4 regions of the Streptomyces sp. NPDC059957 genome follow, and region 1 is predicted to be linked to each of the others. Evidence: riboswitches for the same ligand, from Rfam matches in the RefSeq annotation. Region 1 holds a riboswitch; each other region holds the start of a gene.
The links. Region 1 has a riboswitch for cobalamin ahead of metE (5-methyltetrahydropteroyltriglutamate--homocysteine S-methyltransferase). Riboswitches for the same ligand answer to the same signal wherever they lie in the genome.
Positions count from the first base shown of each region.

Region 1 (4,356 bases):
GGCCATCGCCCTGGGCTCGACCGAGTCCCAGAGCTCCACGACGGCCAGCCGGGTCAGCCCGCCCGCGGCCAGCCGCTTCAGCTCGGGGACCAGGTCCTCGCGCAGGGCGCAGCAGGAGCAGTCGTTGACCAGCGGGGTCTCCTCGGCGGAGATCGAGCCCCCGGAATCGCGCAGCGTGCGCAGGACGTTGCCCTCGGCGGCCGAGGACGGATCGTGGTGCAGGGCGATGCTCCCCGGCACGGTCCGCAGCAGGTGCTCGACGGTCTCCTTGCGTGCGTCGGCGTGCATGCCGCCGACGATCACGACGGGGAGGGTCACTCGGACCCTCCGTGGCGGGCGGGGCGGATCGGGGACTTCACGGGGTGGCTCTCCTCAGCTCTCGGGCCGCAGCAGGCCGCGTTCGTACGCCTTCGCCAGCCGCTGCGGAACCAGGTGCACGGCCCCGTCGACGGTGATCGGGGCGAGCTGCGGTGTCGTGGCCTTCCACTGGGCGCGGCGGTGGCGGGTGTTGCTGCGGGACATCTTCCGTTTGGGTACGGCCATCGGGACCTCCTGGTGTCGAAAGCGTTCGGCGCGAGCCTATACGAAAATGACGACCATTTTCAATAAGGGGGTGGGGTGGGTGCGCGTCATCGGGGGAGGCGCGTCTGCGTGTCCCATTTCACCGTCCGGCATGCGGGAAGTCGTCTTCGTTTCCCGGGCGTCCGCCCTACTGTGGGCCTCGCAGCTGGTTCGCCCCCGTCCGCCAGGCGGGAGGCGTCGTAAGAGGGAACCCGGTGGGAATCCGGGACTGCCCCGCAGCGGTGAGCGGGAACGACCGCCGTCATACGCACTGGGACCGGAACCGGTCCTGGGAAGCGACGGCCACTAGGTGCCCGCCGGGAGACCGGCAGGCGAGCCCGCGAGTCCGAAGACCTGCCCGTTGCCCGTGCGCGATCGACCGCGCACGGTTTCCCGGTGACCTCGTGGGCGGGTCGGCGTGCTTCAGGCGGGTCCTCCCGTCGCGTACCGAGCCGTACGCGACCCCGGCGCCCGCCCGTTACCGCACCCTTCGCGTCCGCGACCCGTCACCGGGTCCATGGAGACACGCTCGCGAAGGAGAGTTCCGTGACCACCGAGTCCGCAACCGCGCCCGTAGGCGCCACCGTGTACGGCTACCCCCGCCAGGGACAGAACCGGGAACTGAAGAAGGCGGTCGAGGGCTACTGGAAGGGCCGCGTCACCGCCGAAGCCCTCCGCGCCACGGCCCGCGACCTGCGCCGGACCAACTGGGCCCGGCTCGCCGGGGCCGGCATCACCGAGGTTCCCACCGGCGACTTCTCGTACTACGACCACGTCCTGGACACCACGGTCATGCTCGGCGCGATCCCCGACCGTCACCGGACCGCCGTCGAGGCGGACGCCCTGGACGGCTACTTCGCGATGGCGCGCGGCACCCAGGACGTGGCCCCGCTGGAGATGACCAAGTGGTTCGACACCAACTACCACTACCTGGTCCCCGAACTCGGTCCCGACACCGTCTTCACCGCCGAACCCGCCCGACAGGTGGCCGAGTTGAAAGAGGCCCTGGCCCTCGGTCACACGGCCCGCCCGGTCCTGGTCGGACCGGTGACCTACCTCCTCCTCGCCAAGTCCGCACCCGGCACGGCCCCCGGCTTCGAGCCGCTGGCCCTCCTCGACCGGCTGCTCCCCGTCTACGCACAGGTCCTCGCCGAACTGCGCGCGGCGGGCGCCGAATGGGTCCAGCTCGACGAACCGGCCCTGGTCCAGGACCGCACCCCGGCCGAACTCAACGCCGCGGCCCGCGCCTACCGCGAACTCGGAGGACTCGGCCTCACCGAGCGCCCCAAGCTGCTCGTCGCCTCCTACTTCGACCGGCTCGGCGAAGCACTGCCCGTACTGGCGAAGGCACCCGTGGAGGGCCTCGCCCTCGACTTCACCGACCGGGCCGCCGCCAACCTCGACGACCTCGCCGCGGCAGGCGGCATCCCCGGCAAGCGCCTGGTCGCGGGCGTGGTCAACGGCCGCAACATCTGGATCGACGACCACCAGCGCTCGCTGACGACCCTGGGCACCCTGCTCGGCCTCGCCGGCCGGGTCGACGTCGCCGCGTCCTGCTCCCTGCTGCACGTCCCGCTCGACGCCGACGCCGAGCGGGACACCGATCCGCAGATCCGGCGCTGGCTCGCCTTCGCCCGGCAGAAGACCACCGAGATCAGCACGCTGGCCCGGGGACTCGCCCGGGGCACCGACGCGATCGCGGCCGAACTCGCCGCGAACCGGGCCGACCTGGCCTCCCGCGCCGCCTCCCGGATCACCCACGACCCGGCCGTCCGCGCCCGCACCGCCGCGATCACCGACACCGACGGCCGCCGCGTCCCGTCCTACGCCGAACGGGCCGCCGCCCAGCGCGCCCACCTCGGCCTGCCGCTCCTCCCCACCACCACCATCGGGTCCTTCCCGCAGACCACGGAACTGCGCACCGCCCGCGCCGACCTGCGCACGGGACGCATCGGCACGGCGGCCTACGAGGACCGCATCCGGGCCGAGATCCGCGAAGTCGTCTCCTTCCAGGAGAAGGCGGGCCTCGACGTGCTCGTGCACGGAGAGCCCGAACGCAGCGACATGGTCCAGTACTTCGCCGAGCAGCTGACCGGCTACCTCGCCACCCGGCACGGCTGGGTCCAGTCCTACGGCACCCGCTACGTCCGCCCGCCGGTCCTCGCCGGAGACATCTCGCGCCCCGCCCCGATGACCGTGCGCTGGACCGCGTACGCCCAGGAGCAGACGGCCAAGCCGGTCAAGGGCATGCTCACCGGCCCCGTCACCATGCTCGCCTGGTCCTTCGTCCGCGACGACCAGCCGCTCGCCGCCACCGCCCGCCAGGTGGCCCTCGCGCTGCGCGACGAGGTGACCGACCTGGAGGCGGCCGGCACCTCCGTCATCCAGGTCGACGAGCCCGCCCTGCGCGAAACCCTTCCGCTGCGCGCCGCCGACCACGCCGGCTACCTGGAGTGGGCCACGGAATCCTTCCGCCTCACCACCAGCGGGGTCCGGCCGGACACCCAGATCCACACCCACATGTGCTATGCGGAGTTCGGGGACATCGTCGAGGCCATCGAGAACCTCGACGCCGACGTCATCAGCCTGGAAGCGGCCCGCTCCCACATGCAGGTCGCCGCCGAGCTCGCCGGCGCGGGCTACCCGCGCGAGGTCGGCCCCGGCGTCTGGGACATCCACTCTCCCCGCATCCCCTCGGCCGGTGAAGTGACGGCCCTGCTGCGCAAGGGACTCGGGGCGATCCCCGCCGACCGCCTCTGGGTCAACCCCGACTGCGGCCTGAAGACCCGCGGCTGGCCCGAGACGCGGGCCTCGCTGGAGAACCTCGTCGAGGCGGCCCGCCGGGTGCGCGCGGAAGTCTCACCGAGCGCCTGATCCCCCGTAGGACGGCCGGCACCCGGAGGTCCCCGGTGCCGGCCGGGTGCGCGCTCCCGCGCCGGCCGGTGGACCCAGGCAGCGGGCGGGTCCCCACCTCCCAGGTCAACGCCTTCGGCGGGATGGGCGGGATGGGCGGGACCGGGGGCCTCGACGGCTCACGCGTGACCGGGGGCGGGGCTCGTGCCTCCGGAGGAGGCGGCCCAGATGAGCGGGTACCTCTCGCTGCCCGCCCGGTCGGCCCACTGGAGGCGGTCCCGTACGATCCCGCGCCGGCTCTCCGGAATCCCATCCGCCAGCCTGCTCAGCAGATCGTGCATCCTGCGCAGTGCCATCGGGGAGCCGGCGGCGGGGAAGAGCAGGTCGTCGACGGCCGTTCGCACGAAACGCTCCCAGTCGGGCACCGGGAGCGTCACCCGCAGCCGGCCGCCCCCGTCGGCGAAGCGGCCGACGCCCAGGTCCAGGCCGGCCAGGCGGGTCAGCAGGTCTTCGAGGCGGTCCATGCTCTCCACCGCCGTGGCCGGGTCGTTGACGGCCGGGGAGAGTGCGCGCAGCGCGATGTCGGCGAGGAGCCTGAAGGGCAGATCGGGGTCCTGGTCGAAGGTGCGCTCCACCCCGGTCTCCAGAGCGCCGCGCAGCACCGCCTCGGGCAGCCCGCCGCCGGTCACCTCGGCGAGCGTCATGCCCCGGGACACGGTCGATCCCGGGGAGACGCGGAAGTCGATCGAGCAGTCGTGCTCCTCGGCCAGGCCGACCAGGGCGCGTACGTCCATCCGCTGGACCACCACGGCCGGTCCGGACCAGAGCACGGCGGTCGCGCCGGCGCCCGGGGGTGGTGAGGCGGTGCCCGTGGCCGTTTCCGGGTCGTACGGGCGTACGTACACCTCGTCGAACAGCCGGTGCGCGCGCGTGGCGATCGCG
Region 1 is NZ_JBHWMB010000127.1:122-4,477, forward strand. It holds partial or broken gene ACFWBW_RS40160 (cobalamin biosynthesis protein CobW) at 1-288, opposite strand, end outside; gene rpmF (50S ribosomal protein L32) at 373-543, opposite strand; cobalamin riboswitch at 712-938, shown strand; gene metE (5-methyltetrahydropteroyltriglutamate--homocysteine S-methyltransferase) at 1,108-3,435, shown strand; gene ACFWBW_RS40175 (DUF2254 family protein) at 3,594-4,356, opposite strand, start outside.

Region 2 (4,356 bases), on a different contig from region 1:
TCTGGGCGGCGGGCGCGCCGACGTCGCGGTGGTCAGCGACCGGGGCAACGACCGCCTGCGGATCTACCGGATCGACCGCAACCGCCCCGGCGGCCCGCTCACCGACGTCACCGACCCGGCGGCGCGCCCGGTCTTCTCCGCCGACCAGGCCGAGATCAACGAGCAGAAGACCGCGTACGGCCTGGCCACCTGGACGGACCGGAAGACCGGCCGGTCCTACGCGGCGGTCAGCCAGCGCAACCGCACCCGGATCGCCCTGCTGGAGCTGGTCGCCACCCCCGCCGGCACCGTCGACTACCGCCAGGTGCGCACGCTCGACCTGCCGTCCTCCTTCCGCCTGCCGAACGGCGCCTCCTGGACGCCCTGCGCCGAGCCGGGCGAGCTGGCGCAGGTCGAGGGCATGGTCGTCGACCCCGCGGACGGCACCCTGTACGCGGGGCAGGAGGACGTCGGCATCTGGCGCATCGACGCGGGCCTCACCGGCACGCCGAAGCTGATCGACAAGGTGCGCGAGTACGGCGTCCCCGGCACCTACGACGAGGAGACCGAGGAGTGCGCGCCCGGCGCCGATCCCGGCTACGGCGGCAAGCGCCTGAAGGCCGACGTCGAGGGCCTGACCCTGGTCACCGAGGCCGACGGCGACGGTTATCTGCTCGCCTCCAGCCAGGGCGACGACACCTTCGTCGCCTACGACCGCGAGCGCGAGGACCGCAACGAGTTCGAGGGCGCCTTCCGGATCACCGCGGCCTCCGCCGCCCTCGACGGCTCCGAGGTCTGCGACGGCGCCGCGGCCCTCAACGCCCCCCTCGGCACGCGCTACCCCCGCGGCCTGCTCGTCGTCCAGGACGGCCGGGAAACCCCCGGTGACGGCGACCGCGAGGCGACCGGGTTCAAGTTCGTCGACCTGGGCGAGGTGGTCGACGCCATCGGCTGACGCCCTCAACTGACGCCGTGGATCGATGCCATCGACCGACGACGTCGGTCGATGGCATCGGCCGTTGCCGTCGACCGGCGGGACGACGGTGAGACGGAGCCCTTCTGAGACGCCCCTGTAAGGCCGCCATAAAGAGCGGTACGGTGGCGGACGACAAGACGACGGTATGACGGAAGTCCGGTTGAGAATCCGGCACGGTCGCGCCACTGTGAATCCTCCCGGAGGGGGAGGAAAGTCAGACCCGCCACCGTCGTCGCAAGCACCACTGACCGGGACGCGTGTTCCCTCTGGAGGTTCCTGCCATGGCCGACTCCGCCGTGCCCACGACTGCCACCCCCCTGGCCGTCGCACCCATCTCCCTCTCCACCCTGGCCCCTTGGGCGCTGTTCGCCGGCGTCCTGATGCTGGTCCTGCTCTACCTCGTCGGCGCCGAGCAGGGCGCCACCGCGATCTTCGAAGGCGACACCGTCCACGAGTGGATGCACGACGGTCGCCACCTCCTCGGCTTCCCCTGCCACTGATCCACCGATCCGCAAGGGACCGAAAACTTCATGAACCCCATTTCCCCCCGCGTGCTCCTCATCAGGGGCATGCTCGCCGGCCTGCTCGCCGGAGTGGCCGCGTTCCTCGTCGCGTACTTCCTCGGTGAATCCCAGGTCGACGCGGCGATCGCCATCGAGGAAGCCGGAGCCCACGACCACCACGGCGAGGCGGCCCCGGTCAGCCGGGCCCTCCAGGCCACGGCCGGGCTGGGCACCGGAACGCTGCTCTACGGGATCGCGCTCGGCGGCATCGCCGCGCTCGTCTACTGCTATGCCCTGGGCCGGATCGGCCGCTTCGGCCCCCGGGCCACGGCGCTGCTCGTCTCCGGCGGTCTGTTCGTCACCGTCACCCTGGTGCCGTTCTTCAAGTACCCGGCCAACCCGCCGGCCGTCGGGGACCCCGAGACCACGGTCCAGCGGACCACCCTCTACGTCCTGATGCTCGCGCTCGGCCTGCTGCTCGCGGCGGCCGCGCTGATCCTGGGCCGGCGCCTGGCGCCGCGCCTGGGCAACTGGAACGCCTCGGTCGCCGCCTCGCTCGCCTTCGTGGTGGCCATCGGCATCGCCTACGCGTTCCTGCCCGGCATCAACGAGGTGCCGACGGGCTTCCCGGCGGCGCTCGTCTGGCAGTTCCGGCTCGCCTCGCTCGCCATTCAGGCCGCGATGTGGACCACTTTCGGCCTGGCTTTCGGATTTCTTGCCGAACGGGCCCTTGCCCCCGCCGTGACACCCAAGGAGGCTGTACAGCCTGCGAGTTGACGTCTTGCGTGCAAGTGACTGAGAGGCTGGTGGCGGCGCGGTGACGACGGCGACCCGAGAGCTCCGGGACCACCGAAGACCCAAAGGCCGCCGGGAGGCGCCGCACCGGCCGCACCCGCTGCACCTGGCTCACCTGCGTCACCTGCCTCATTTCCCGAACCGGCAGCAGTGGCGGGAGATGCGGGAGTGGCGGGGCTGGACGGGCGCCGCCCCGTTCTGGCTCAACGCGGTGCTCCTGCTGCTGACCCCGTTCACCACCGTCACCCTGCTCGCGCAGGCCGGCATCATCGCGGGCCTGACCGCCATCGGCGGCCTGGCCCGCCACCTCTGGTCGGGTGACTACGGCCATGCGGCCATCCACTCCGCCGCCGTGCTCATGGGTGCGGCGGCGGTCGCGGTCGTGGTGGTCTGACGGGGAGCCGTCCGGGGGGCTAGCCCCCCGGAAGACCGTCCCGGCTGCCGGATGTGGGGGCGGCCGACGCTCAACCATCCTCGTTTCATGACCACTTACCGCAGCAAGACCGTACTCGTCACCCTCTGCGCCACGGCCGTGGCGGCCACGCTGACCGGCACCGCCACCGGCGCCACGGCCACCACCACCACCACCACGGCCACCACCACGGCCCGTGGCACCGTGCCCGCCCTCGCCTGGGCGGCGTGCACGCACAAGGGCCACCTCGACGGCCAGCAGTGCGCGAAGCTGTCCGTCCCCCTCGACTACGCCGACCCGGCCGGCCCGCAGGTCGAGCTCGCCGTGTCCCGGCTGCCCAGTCCCCGCCCCGCCGCCCGGCGCGGGACGCTGGTCGTGGTGCCCGGCGGCCCGGGCAGCTCGGGTGTGCAGCGGCTCTCGCAGAAGGGGGCGGCGCTGGCAGGGCAGTTGGCCGGCGCCTACGACATCGTCGCGCTCGACCCGCGCGGTGTCGGCGGCAGCGTCACCGCCGCGTGCGGACTGGACGCGGCCGACCGGCGGCTGACGACCCTGCGCTCCTGGCCCGGCGCCGACGGGGGGATCGCGGCGAACGCGGAGCGCTCCCGCCGGGTCGCCGAGGCCTGCGCCGCGAACGGCGGTGCGGAGCTGCGCAGCTTCACCACCGCCAACCAGGCGCGCGACATGGACCGCTTCCGGGAGGCCCTCGGCGAGCGCAAGCTCTCGGTCTGGGCCGTCTCCTACGGAACCTACGTGACGGCGGTGTACGCGCAGAAGTTCCCGCACCGCACCGACCGCCTGGTCCTGGACAGCAGCGGGGACCCCGACCCGAAGCGGGTCGCGCGGGGCTGGCTCGCGAACATGGCGCAGGGCGCGGAGGACCGCTTCCCCGACTTCGCGGCCTGGGCGGCGGACCCGGCGCGGGCCGGGGAGGGGCTGCGACTCGCCGAACACCCGGACGACGTACGCCCGTTGTTCCTGGCGCTGGCCGAGGAACTGGACCGTTCCCCGAGGCCCTCGAACGTCCCCGGCCTGCCGCTGACCGGCACGATGCTGCGCCAGGCCATGCAGGTCGCCCTGTACGGCGACGCCCAGTTCCCCGGCTTCGCCCGCCTGGTCCGTGCGGCCCAGGACCCCAAGGCGGTCCCGGAGCTGCCCCAGGAGCTCGCCGGGGTGCTGCCCGATTCGGACGCGGCGTTGATGGTGGGGGTCATCTGCAACGACGTGGCCTGGCCGAAGGACGTCTCCGGCTACGAGCGGGCGGTGGCCGCGGACCGGGTCGCGCACCCCCTGACGGCCGGCATGCCGGCGAACGTCACCCCGTGCGCCTTCTGGAAGGACGCCCCCGCCGAGCGCCCCACCCGCATCACCGACCGGGGTCCCTCGAACATCCTGATGGTCCAGAACCTGCGCGACCCGGCGACCCCGTACGCCGCCTCCCTGAAGATGCGGGGCGCCCTCGGCTCGCGCGCCCGGCTGCTCACCGTCGACCACGGCGGCCACGGGGTCTACCTCGGCAACGGCAACGCCTGCGCCGACCGCACGATCACCGCGTACCTGACGACGGGGGAGCGTCCGGTCCGGGACTCCGCGTGCCCGGCCTGAAGATCCGGTCCAGGTGGTGGCGCAGCACCGCGACGGCCGACTCGGGGCCCCGCTGGCCCACCAGGATGCTGGTGCCCATGGTCGCCGCC
Region 2 is NZ_JBHWMB010000001.1:88,603-92,958, forward strand. It holds gene ACFWBW_RS00440 (phytase) at 1-934, shown strand, start outside; cobalamin riboswitch at 1,062-1,198, shown strand; gene ACFWBW_RS00445 (CbtB-domain containing protein) at 1,237-1,455, shown strand; gene ACFWBW_RS00450 (CbtA family protein) at 1,486-2,235, shown strand; gene ACFWBW_RS00455 (hypothetical protein) at 2,414-2,647, shown strand; gene ACFWBW_RS00460 (alpha/beta hydrolase) at 2,735-4,267, shown strand; gene ACFWBW_RS00465 (TetR/AcrR family transcriptional regulator) at 4,209-4,356, opposite strand, start outside.
Region 2: another riboswitch for cobalamin. It lies ahead of ACFWBW_RS00445 (CbtB-domain containing protein); the one in region 1 lies ahead of metE (5-methyltetrahydropteroyltriglutamate--homocysteine S-methyltransferase).

Region 3 (4,356 bases), on a different contig from region 1:
GACCGGCCCGGGGCGGCCGCCACCCCCGCCCAAATCCCCCCGCCCCCCCCGGCCCCCCCCCCCCCCCCGCCGCCGGCTCATCGCCTCCCCGAACTCCGGCCCGTCCCGGCCCGCCGTCGCGTCCGTCTCAGCACCGCGTTCGGTCCCCGTCGTCCGGAAGGTAGACGATGTTCGGCGCGCCCGTCGTCGGGTGGGTGCCGACGCGGGTGCGGACCCCGTAGACCTCCGCCAGCAGGGGCTCCGTCAGGACCTCCGCCGGGGTGCCCGAGGCGGCCACGCGGCCGCCCGCCAGGACGTACAGGCGGTCGCAGTACGCCGCCGCCAGGTTGAGGTCGTGCAGGACCAGCAGCGCGGTGGCGGGCAGGGCGCGGACCAGGCCGAGGATCTCCAGTTGGTAGCGGATGTCCAGGTGGTTGGTCGGTTCGTCCAGGGCGAGCAGGCCGGGGTCCTGCACGAGGGCGCGGGCCACCAGGGCGCGCTGGCGCTCGCCGCCCGAGAGCCCGTCGAAGCGGCGGTCCGCGAGGGCGCCCGCGCCGACGGTGTCCAGGGCCCGCTCGACGCGGCGCACGTCGTCGGGCCCGTCCTGCTCCCAGAACCGTTTGTGCGGGCTGCGCCCCATGGCCACCACCTCGCGCACGGTCAGCCCGAAGGTGCCGGCCGCGTCCTGGGGCACCACCGCCACCCGCCGGGCCCGGTCCTTGACGCCCAGCGAGGCCGCGTCCACGCCGTCCAGCAGCACGCGCCCGCCCGTGGGGCGCAGGGTGCCGTACACGCAGCGCAGCAGTGTCGTCTTGCCGCTGCCGTTGGGGCCGACGATTCCGACCGTCTCGCCGGGGCGGGCGGTGAGGTCGATCCCGTGCAGCAGCGGCTGCCCCTCGATCTCGTAACGCACGGCCTCGACGGCGAGTTCCGCCGCCCCCGCCACCAGGTCGGCCACCGGACCCGTCTGCCGTACCGCCGTCATCCCACAACCCCTTCGGTACGGGTGGACCTGCGCAGCATCCACAGGAAGAACGGCCCTCCGACGAGCGCCGTGACCACGCCCACCGGAATCTCCTCCGGCGCGGCGGCGGTACGGGCGATCAGATCGGCCAGGGTCAGGAACACCGCCCCGCCCAGCGCGGCCACGGGCAGCAGCGCCCGGTGCCCGGCGCCGACGACCATCCGGGCGGCGTGCGGCACCATCAGCCCGACGAACCCGATCGCCCCGCTGTAGGCCACCAGTACGCCGATGACGAGCGAGGTGAGGACGAACACGGCGGCCCGGAACCGGCTCGTGTCCAGGCCGAGCGTCCGGGCGCCCTCCTCCCCCGCGAGCAGCAGGTCGAGCGGCCGGGCCAGGGCGATGAGCAGCCCGGTGCCCAGGAGCAGGGCCCCGGCGGGCAGGGCCAGTTCGCCCCAGCGGGCCCCGCCGAGCCCGCCGAGGGTCCAGAACAGCACGCTGCGGATCTGGTCGGGATGGGCGGCCAGCACCAGGATCAGGCTGGTCAGGGCGGACAGCACGTACTGGACGGCGACTCCGGCGAGGATCAGCCGGCCGGTGGTCATGGTGCCGCCGCGCCGGGCCATCGCGTAGACGGCGACGAGCGCGCCCATCGACCCGGCGAACGCGGCGAGCGGTACGGCGGTGCCGCCCGCGAAGCCGAGGAATCCGGCGCCGAAGACGATCACCAGCACGGCTCCGGCCGAGGCCCCGGAGGAGGCTCCGAGGAGGAAGGGGTCGGCGAGCGGATTGCGCACGAGGGCCTGGAGTACGGTTCCCGCGACGGCGAGTCCCGCGCCCACGACGGCCCCGAGCAGGACGCGCGGCATCCGGACGTCCCACACGATCGCCCCGAAGGCGCCTGCTCCCCCGCCGGGTCCCGGCCCTGCGAGCACGATGTCGAGCACCTGGCCCGGGGGGATCCGTACCGGTCCCAGGGCCAGTCCCGCCAGGGCCGACGCGGCCAGCGCGGCGGCGAGCAGGGCCAGTACGACCGGCGTACGGGTGAACGCGCGGGCGGCGCGGAGGCTCACGCGGCGTCGGGGTGGAGCTGGGCGCCCAGCGATTCGACGGCGTCGGCGACGCGGACGCCGAGCACGGCGGAGGACAGCGGCAGCACGACGAACCGCTGGTTCTTGATCGCGGGTACCTGGGCCAGTGCCGGATCCTTCAGCAGGCGCTGCTTCTTGGCTTCGACGGTGGTGCCGCCGTAGTCGTAGATGAGGACGAACTCGGGCTTGCGCTCGATGACCTTCTCCCACGACACGTCGCCGAAGGTGTCGTCGAGGTCGGCGAACACGTTCGTGCCGCCCGCCAGCGCGACGATCTCGTTGCCGATGCCCTTGCCGCCCGAGGTGTAGGCGGAGGCCTCGCCCGAGTCGTAGACGAAGACGGCGGGCTTGGCCTCGTCCTTCACGCGTGTGCTGACGGCTTCGATGCGGCGCTGTTCGTCGGCAATGAACCGCTCGCCGCGCTCGGGTACGCCGAAGGTCCGTGCCACCTCGGTGATTTCGGTCCTGAGCTGGTCGACGCCGACCTTGCCGTCGGTGCAGTACTCCACGCTGAGGCGTGAGTTGATGCCGGACTTCGCGAGCGCCTCGCGGTCGCGGCCCTGCGCCTTGTCGAAAGCGCTGGAGTAACCGCCGTACACGAAGTCGGGGTTGGCGCCGAGGAGGATCTCCTTGGAGGGGTACTCCTTCGCCAGCACCTTGATCTTGTCGTACGCGGGCCGGTAGGCGGGCAGTACGGCGTCGTCCAGGTAGGCCGTCCCGACGGTCTTCCCCTCCAGCCCGAGGGCGAGGAGGATCTCGGTGGCGTGCTGGTTCATGGCGACCGCACGCTGCGGCGGTGCCTGATAGGTGCTGGTGACACCGCAGTTGGTGACCGTGTACGGGAAACCGGGCGTGGTGCCCGCCGCCGCCTTCGCGTCCTGCGCCGCGGGTGATCCCCCACACGCGGCCAGCGGTATCAGGAGGGGGACGGGCAGGAACGCGCGCAGCAGCGCACGGGGGTACGAAGACATGGCGAAGCCTCTCCGGGGGATCCGCGTCCCCTGGTCGAACCGAAAGAGGCGGTGCGTCAGTGTCTGACTCCCGGGTCCCCGCAAGGGGTGGCCGGTCACAGTGGCGGGACCGCACCGGATTCGCACCGGTTTCCTGTCCTGCACCGCCTGGATAACCCGGCCCAGTGTGCCAGAAGGGCGGGGCGTCAGCGCCCCGGGCGCACCGCACCGGCCGGCCGCGCCGCACGCGAGGCGAGGGTCCGCAGCGCCTCGTCGGAGGGGGATCCCGGCTCTGCCGTGTAGAGGTAGAGCGTCTGGTCGGGGTCGTCCGGGAAGGTGAGGGACTCGTACTCCAGGGCCAGTTCGCCGACAGCGGGATGCCGGAAGCGCTTGGTGCCGTGGGTGTGTTCGAGCACGTCGTGCCCGGCCCACCAACGCCGGAAGTCCCCGTCGAACGCCGCCAGTTCATCGACGAGCGGGCTCAGCCCCGGATCGTACGGGTGTCTCCCGGCGTAGAACCGCAGCGCGGCGACGGCTCCGCGCGCGGCGCTCTCCCAGTCGGCGAAGAGCGTGCGGGCGGCGGGGTCGAGGAAGAGGAACCGCGCCAGATTGCGGCCGCGTCGGCCCGGTGTGCCGGGCGCCACTGTGCCCGGCTCCACTGTGCCGGGCGTCACTGTGCCCGGCTCCACCGTGTCCGTCTCGGGTGCGCCGAAGTCTGCGTACAGGGACTCCGCGAGCCGGTTCGCGGCCAGGACGTCGAGCCGGCGCCCCATGATCATCGCCGGGGTGCCGTCCGCCAGGGCGTCCAGTACCCGGTGGAGGCCCGCCCGGACCCGCTGCGGGCCGGCGGTTTCCGCGCTACCGGGGGCGCCGGCCGCCGCCGGGTCTGCGGCGCGCCCGGACCCGGCGGCCCGCTGCGGGCGGGCCAGGTCGAAGAGGTGGGACCGCTCGGTGGCATCGAGCCGCAGCGCACGGGCCACGGCTTCGAGCACCTCGGCGGGCGCGTGCAGGGTGCGGCCCTGCTCCAGCCGGGTGTAGTAGTCCACGCTGACCCCCGCGAGCTGCGCGACCTCCTCGCGCCGCAGCCCGGGCACGCGCCGCCTTCCCGGGTGAGCGGCGACGCCCACCTCCTCGGGACCGATCCGGGCACGGCGGGAACGCAGGAAGTCCCGTAGGTCGGACTGGGGCTCGCGCCCGGCGGTGGCGGTCATTCCCCCAGGCTAGGTGTATTGATCACGAGCGTTGTTGACACTGGTTAGGTCTTGAACATGGCGAAGACCTCCGGTGTGGTGGGAGCTGTCTAGGAACCCATTGCGCAACGGAGGTCTTCGTGTCCCACCGTAATGCCCGGCTGACCGTCTTCGGTAGGCGG
Region 3 is NZ_JBHWMB010000010.1:88,724-93,079, reverse strand. It holds gene ACFWBW_RS09610 (ABC transporter ATP-binding protein) at 128-964, opposite strand; gene ACFWBW_RS09605 (FecCD family ABC transporter permease) at 961-2,016, opposite strand; gene ACFWBW_RS09600 (ABC transporter substrate-binding protein) at 2,013-3,005, opposite strand; cobalamin riboswitch at 3,043-3,179, opposite strand; gene ACFWBW_RS09595 (helix-turn-helix transcriptional regulator) at 3,191-4,195, opposite strand; gene ACFWBW_RS09590 (IS481 family transposase) at 4,315-4,356, shown strand, end outside.
Region 3: another riboswitch for cobalamin. It lies ahead of ACFWBW_RS09600 (ABC transporter substrate-binding protein); the one in region 1 lies ahead of metE (5-methyltetrahydropteroyltriglutamate--homocysteine S-methyltransferase).

Region 4 (4,356 bases), on a different contig from region 1:
TGCCCGAGTGGGCATGTCGCGCGTGCGTCGGCGCGACCCCACCCCGAGAGAGAGGCGCCCGCATGGCCGACACCGAACACCGCGTCCTCCCGCTCCGGCTCGAGGCCGCACCCGCGCCCGTCCCGGTCCGGGGCGTCTTCCTGTACCGCACGGACCGGCCCTACGAGATCTCCCTCGACTTCGAGGGTGCCGGGATGCACCTCGCGCGCTGGGTCTTCTCCCGGGAACTGCTGCTCGACGGCCAGATCTGCGCCACCGGCGAGGGCGACATCCAGGTGTGGCCGCGCTGGAAGGGCACCGAGCCGCGGGTCTTCCTCGCCTTCAGCAACGGCGAGCAGTCGTGCGTGGTGTCCGCCCGGGCCAAGGACGTACGGGAGCTGTGCCGACGGATGACCGAGCTGGTGCCGCGCGGCCAGGAACAGCGGCACTACGACCTCGACGCCGAGCTCAGCGCCCTCCTGCCCAGCTGAACCGCGCGAAGCCGGCGGGACCGCGCAGGACCCGGCAGACCGGGCGAACCCGGTGCAACCGCGGCCGTACCGGGCGCGTCTTCACGGGTGACACCGTTCCCCGTCTCTCGGAATCGAGGGGACGCCATGATCCGTCCACGCCGCCGGCAGGCCACCGCACTGGGGTTGGGCGCACTGCTCACCGCCATGCTCGCCTTCGCCGCACCGGCATCCGCCGCAACCACGACCGCCGCCTCCACCACCGCCACGCAGACTCCGCTCGTCGTCAATGCCCGCTGGGGCGGGCACTGCACGTACGACCGCGTGGTCATCGACCTTCAGGGATACGTACCCGAGGTCACCGTCACCCCCGTCCCGTCGCTGGTCTACGACGGTTCCGGCAAGCCCGTCCCGCTGGCCGGGCGGTACTTCCTGGAGGTCCGCCTGAACCCCGCCGCGGGACACGACGAAGCGGGCCGCAACGTCTACCTCGGGCCCAAGCTGCTCAAGATCTACCTGCCCAAGCTGAAGGGCATCGCCCTGACCGGCGACTACGAGGGGTACGTCACCTTCGGCGCCGCCTTCGACACCAAGCCCGCCTACACCTCGTTCAAGCTGCACGCCCCGGAGCGCTTCGTCCTGGACATCGCGCACCCGAACGTCTGCTGAGCACGCCGGCTCGGGACGGGAGGCGGGACCGGGGCGGGGACCTACCGGTGCTCGGGGTTCGGGAAGTCGAAGCGGCAGCCCGCGTCCCACAGGGAGCGCTGGTTGCCGTGCGCCGGCATCCCGCCGGACCGCTTGAGCAGAGCGGCCAGATGCATGAGGTTCCAGCTCATGAAGGCCGTGTTCCGGTTGGTGAAGTCGTTCTCGGGACCGCCGGATCCGGGGTCCAGGTACGAGGGCCCGGGTCCGGCTTCGCCGATCCACCCTGCGTCGGCCTGCGGGGGGATCGCGTAGCCGAGGTGCTGGAGGCTGTAGAGGACGTTCATGGCGCAGTGCTTGACGCCGTCCTCGTTCCCGGTGATCAGCGCCCCGCCGACGCGCCCGTAATAGGCGTACTGGCCCTGCTCGTTCAGGATCGAGGAGCAGGCGTAGAGCCGCTCGATGACCTGCTTCATCACCGAGCTGTTGTCCCCCAGCCAGATCGGGCCGCACAACACGAGGATGTCGGCGTCCATGATCTGGCTGTAGAGCACCGGCCACTGATCGCTCCCCCAGCCGTGGTCGGTCATATCGGGCCAGACGCCGGTGGCGATCTCGTGGTCGACGGCCCGGATGAGCGAGGTCCGGGCCCCGGCCGCCTCCATCACCGCACGGCTCTTGTCGATCAGGCCCTCGGTGTTGCTGGGCTCGGGCGATCGCTTGAGCGTGCAGTTGACGTAGACGGCGGTGAGGTCGGAGTAGTCGACGGCGGGCGCGGCATCGGGTTCGGCGGTCACCCCACCAGGCTCCGCGCCGCCGGGCGGCCCCGCCAGCGGACCGCACCCGTCCGGGCTCGTCCCGTCCGGGCTCGTCCCCGTTGGCCGCGCCCCGTCCGCGCTCGCCCCGTCCGCGCTCGCCCCGGCCCCTGCGGAACGGCACGGTGCGGCGCAACCGCCGCTGCCCTGCGGCCCCGGACACCCGGAACTCCCCCTCCGGTCTGCACCCTTGGGGCGGCCGACGAGCCGCCGGACACGGAGAGTCACCCCTAAGTGGAATCCGGCTGCCGCCCGGCGCGATTGGGGCGGGTTGTTACCGGTCCGTGCGGCCGACTAGGGTCAGCGGGCCTTGGTGTTCGGGAAACCGGTGAGAAACCGGTGCGGCCCTCGCCACTGTGATCGGGAAGTCCGGCTCCACTCCTGCGGGAAAGCCACTGGGCTGCGCGGGAAGTTCCGCGCTGCCCGGGAAGGCGGAGCATGGACGTCAACCCGTGAGCCAGGAGACCGGCCGGGGCGCGTTGTCCATCCACGAGGTGCTGGAGAGGTCTCCCCACTCATGCATATAGCCGAGGGGTTCCTACCCCCATTGCACGCGGTCGCCTGGGGCGCCGCGTCCGCTCCCTTCGTCGTCCACGGCGTCCGCTCGCTCACCCGCGAGGTGAAGGCCAACCCGGAGAGCACGCTGCTGCTCGGCGCCTCCGGAGCGTTCACCTTCGTCCTGTCCGCCCTGAAGATCCCCTCGGTGACGGGCAGTTGCTCGCACCCCACGGGCACCGGGCTCGGGGCGATCCTGTTCCGGCCGCCGATCATGGCGGTGCTCGGCACGATCACCCTGCTGTTCCAGGCCCTGCTGCTGGCGCACGGAGGGCTCACCACCCTCGGCGCCAACGTCTTCTCGATGGCCATCGCCGGCCCGTGGGCGGGCTACGCCGTCTACCGGCTGCTGCGGAAGTTCGGTCTCCCGCTGATGGTGACCGTGTTCTTCGGCGCCTTCTTCGCCGACCTGGTCACCTACTGCGTCACCAGCCTCCAGCTCGCGATGGCCTTCCCGGACCCGGCCAGCGGGTTCCTGGGTGCGCTCGCGAAGTTCGGCGGGATCTTCGCCGTCACGCAGATCCCGCTGGCCGTGAGCGAGGGTCTGCTGACCGTCCTCGTGATGCGGCTGCTGATGGCGTCGAGCAAGTCGGACCTGGTCCGCCTCGGCGTCGCGAAGCTGACCTCCTCCCGTACCGAAGAGAAGGCGGCGGCCTGATGAGCGGGATGTCCAAGAACGCGAAGATCAACAGCCTGCTGCTGCTCCTGGTGGCGGCGCTGGCCGTCCTCCCCGTCGCGCTGGGGATGGGCGACCACAAGGAGGAGCCCTTCACGGGCGCCGACGCGCAGGCCGAGACGGCCATCACCGAGCTGAAGCCGGATTACGAACCCTGGTTCTCCCCTCTGTACGAACCCCCGTCCGGCGAGATCGAGTCCGCGCTGTTCGCCCTGCAGGCGGCGCTGGGAGCGGGCGTGCTCGCCTACTACTTCGGCGTCCGCAAGGGCCGCCGCCAAGGAGCGGCCGCCGCCGCTGCCGCCGACGCCCCGGAGGCGTAGGCGGTGCTGCCGATCGACGTGGCCGCGCACAGCAGTCGCTGGCGCGGCCGGCACCCGCTGGAGAAGGCCCTGCTCGGGATCGGGCTGACGGTCACCGCCGTATGCCTGCCCCCCTGGCCGGGCGGGCCGCTGGTGGCCGCCGCCACCCTCGCCGTGCTGCTCGGCCCGGCGGGAGTGGCCGGCCGGCAGCTGTGGCGGGCCTTCCGGATCCCGCTCGGCTTCTGCTTCACCGGGGCGCTGCCGCTGCTGTTCGCGGTCGGCGGCCCGGAGGGGCCGGTGTCCCTGGCCCCCGAAGGCCCCCGGCTCGCCGCCGAACTGCTGCTGCGCACCTCGTCCGCCTCGCTCGGGCTGCTGCTGTTCGCCTTCACCACCCCGGTCTCCGACGTACTGCCCCGGCTGGTCCGGGCCGGGGTGCCGGCCCCGGTGGTGGACGTGGCCCTGGTCATGTACCGGATCGGCTTCCTGCTGCTCGATTCCATGACCCAGGTCCGCCGGGCCCAGGCCGCCCGGCTCGGGCACACCGGCCGGGCGGCGGTGTGGCGCTCCCTGGCCGGGCTCGCCGCCACCTCCTTCGTACGGGCCTTCGACCGCGCGGCCAAGCTCCAGGCGGGGCTGGCCGGACGCGGCTACGACGGCGCGCTGCGGGTCCTCGTACCGGAGGCGGCCCTGTCGTGGCGCTTCCTGACGGCCACCGCCGGGCTGCTGGCGGCCCTGATCACCCTGACCCTCACCCTGAAGGGGCTCTCCCTTTGAACCCGTCGCCGAACGTGTCGCCGCCCCCCTCGCCGAACCCGGTGGTGGAGCTGTCCGGCGCGGGCTACGCCTACGAGGACGGCCCCGCGGTCCTGACCGGCGTCGACTTCGCCATCGCGCCGGGCCGGGCGCTGGCCCTGCTG
Region 4 is NZ_JBHWMB010000020.1:13,286-17,641, reverse strand. It holds gene ACFWBW_RS15710 (SsgA family sporulation/cell division regulator) at 63-470, shown strand; gene ACFWBW_RS15705 (hypothetical protein) at 597-1,118, shown strand; gene ACFWBW_RS15700 (flavodoxin family protein) at 1,160-1,891, opposite strand; cobalamin riboswitch at 2,204-2,398, shown strand; gene ACFWBW_RS15695 (energy-coupling factor ABC transporter permease) at 2,427-3,122, shown strand; gene ACFWBW_RS15690 (energy-coupling factor ABC transporter substrate-binding protein) at 3,122-3,460, shown strand; gene cbiQ (cobalt ECF transporter T component CbiQ) at 3,464-4,213, shown strand; gene ACFWBW_RS15680 (energy-coupling factor ABC transporter ATP-binding protein) at 4,210-4,356, shown strand, end outside.
Region 4: another riboswitch for cobalamin. It lies ahead of ACFWBW_RS15695 (energy-coupling factor ABC transporter permease); the one in region 1 lies ahead of metE (5-methyltetrahydropteroyltriglutamate--homocysteine S-methyltransferase).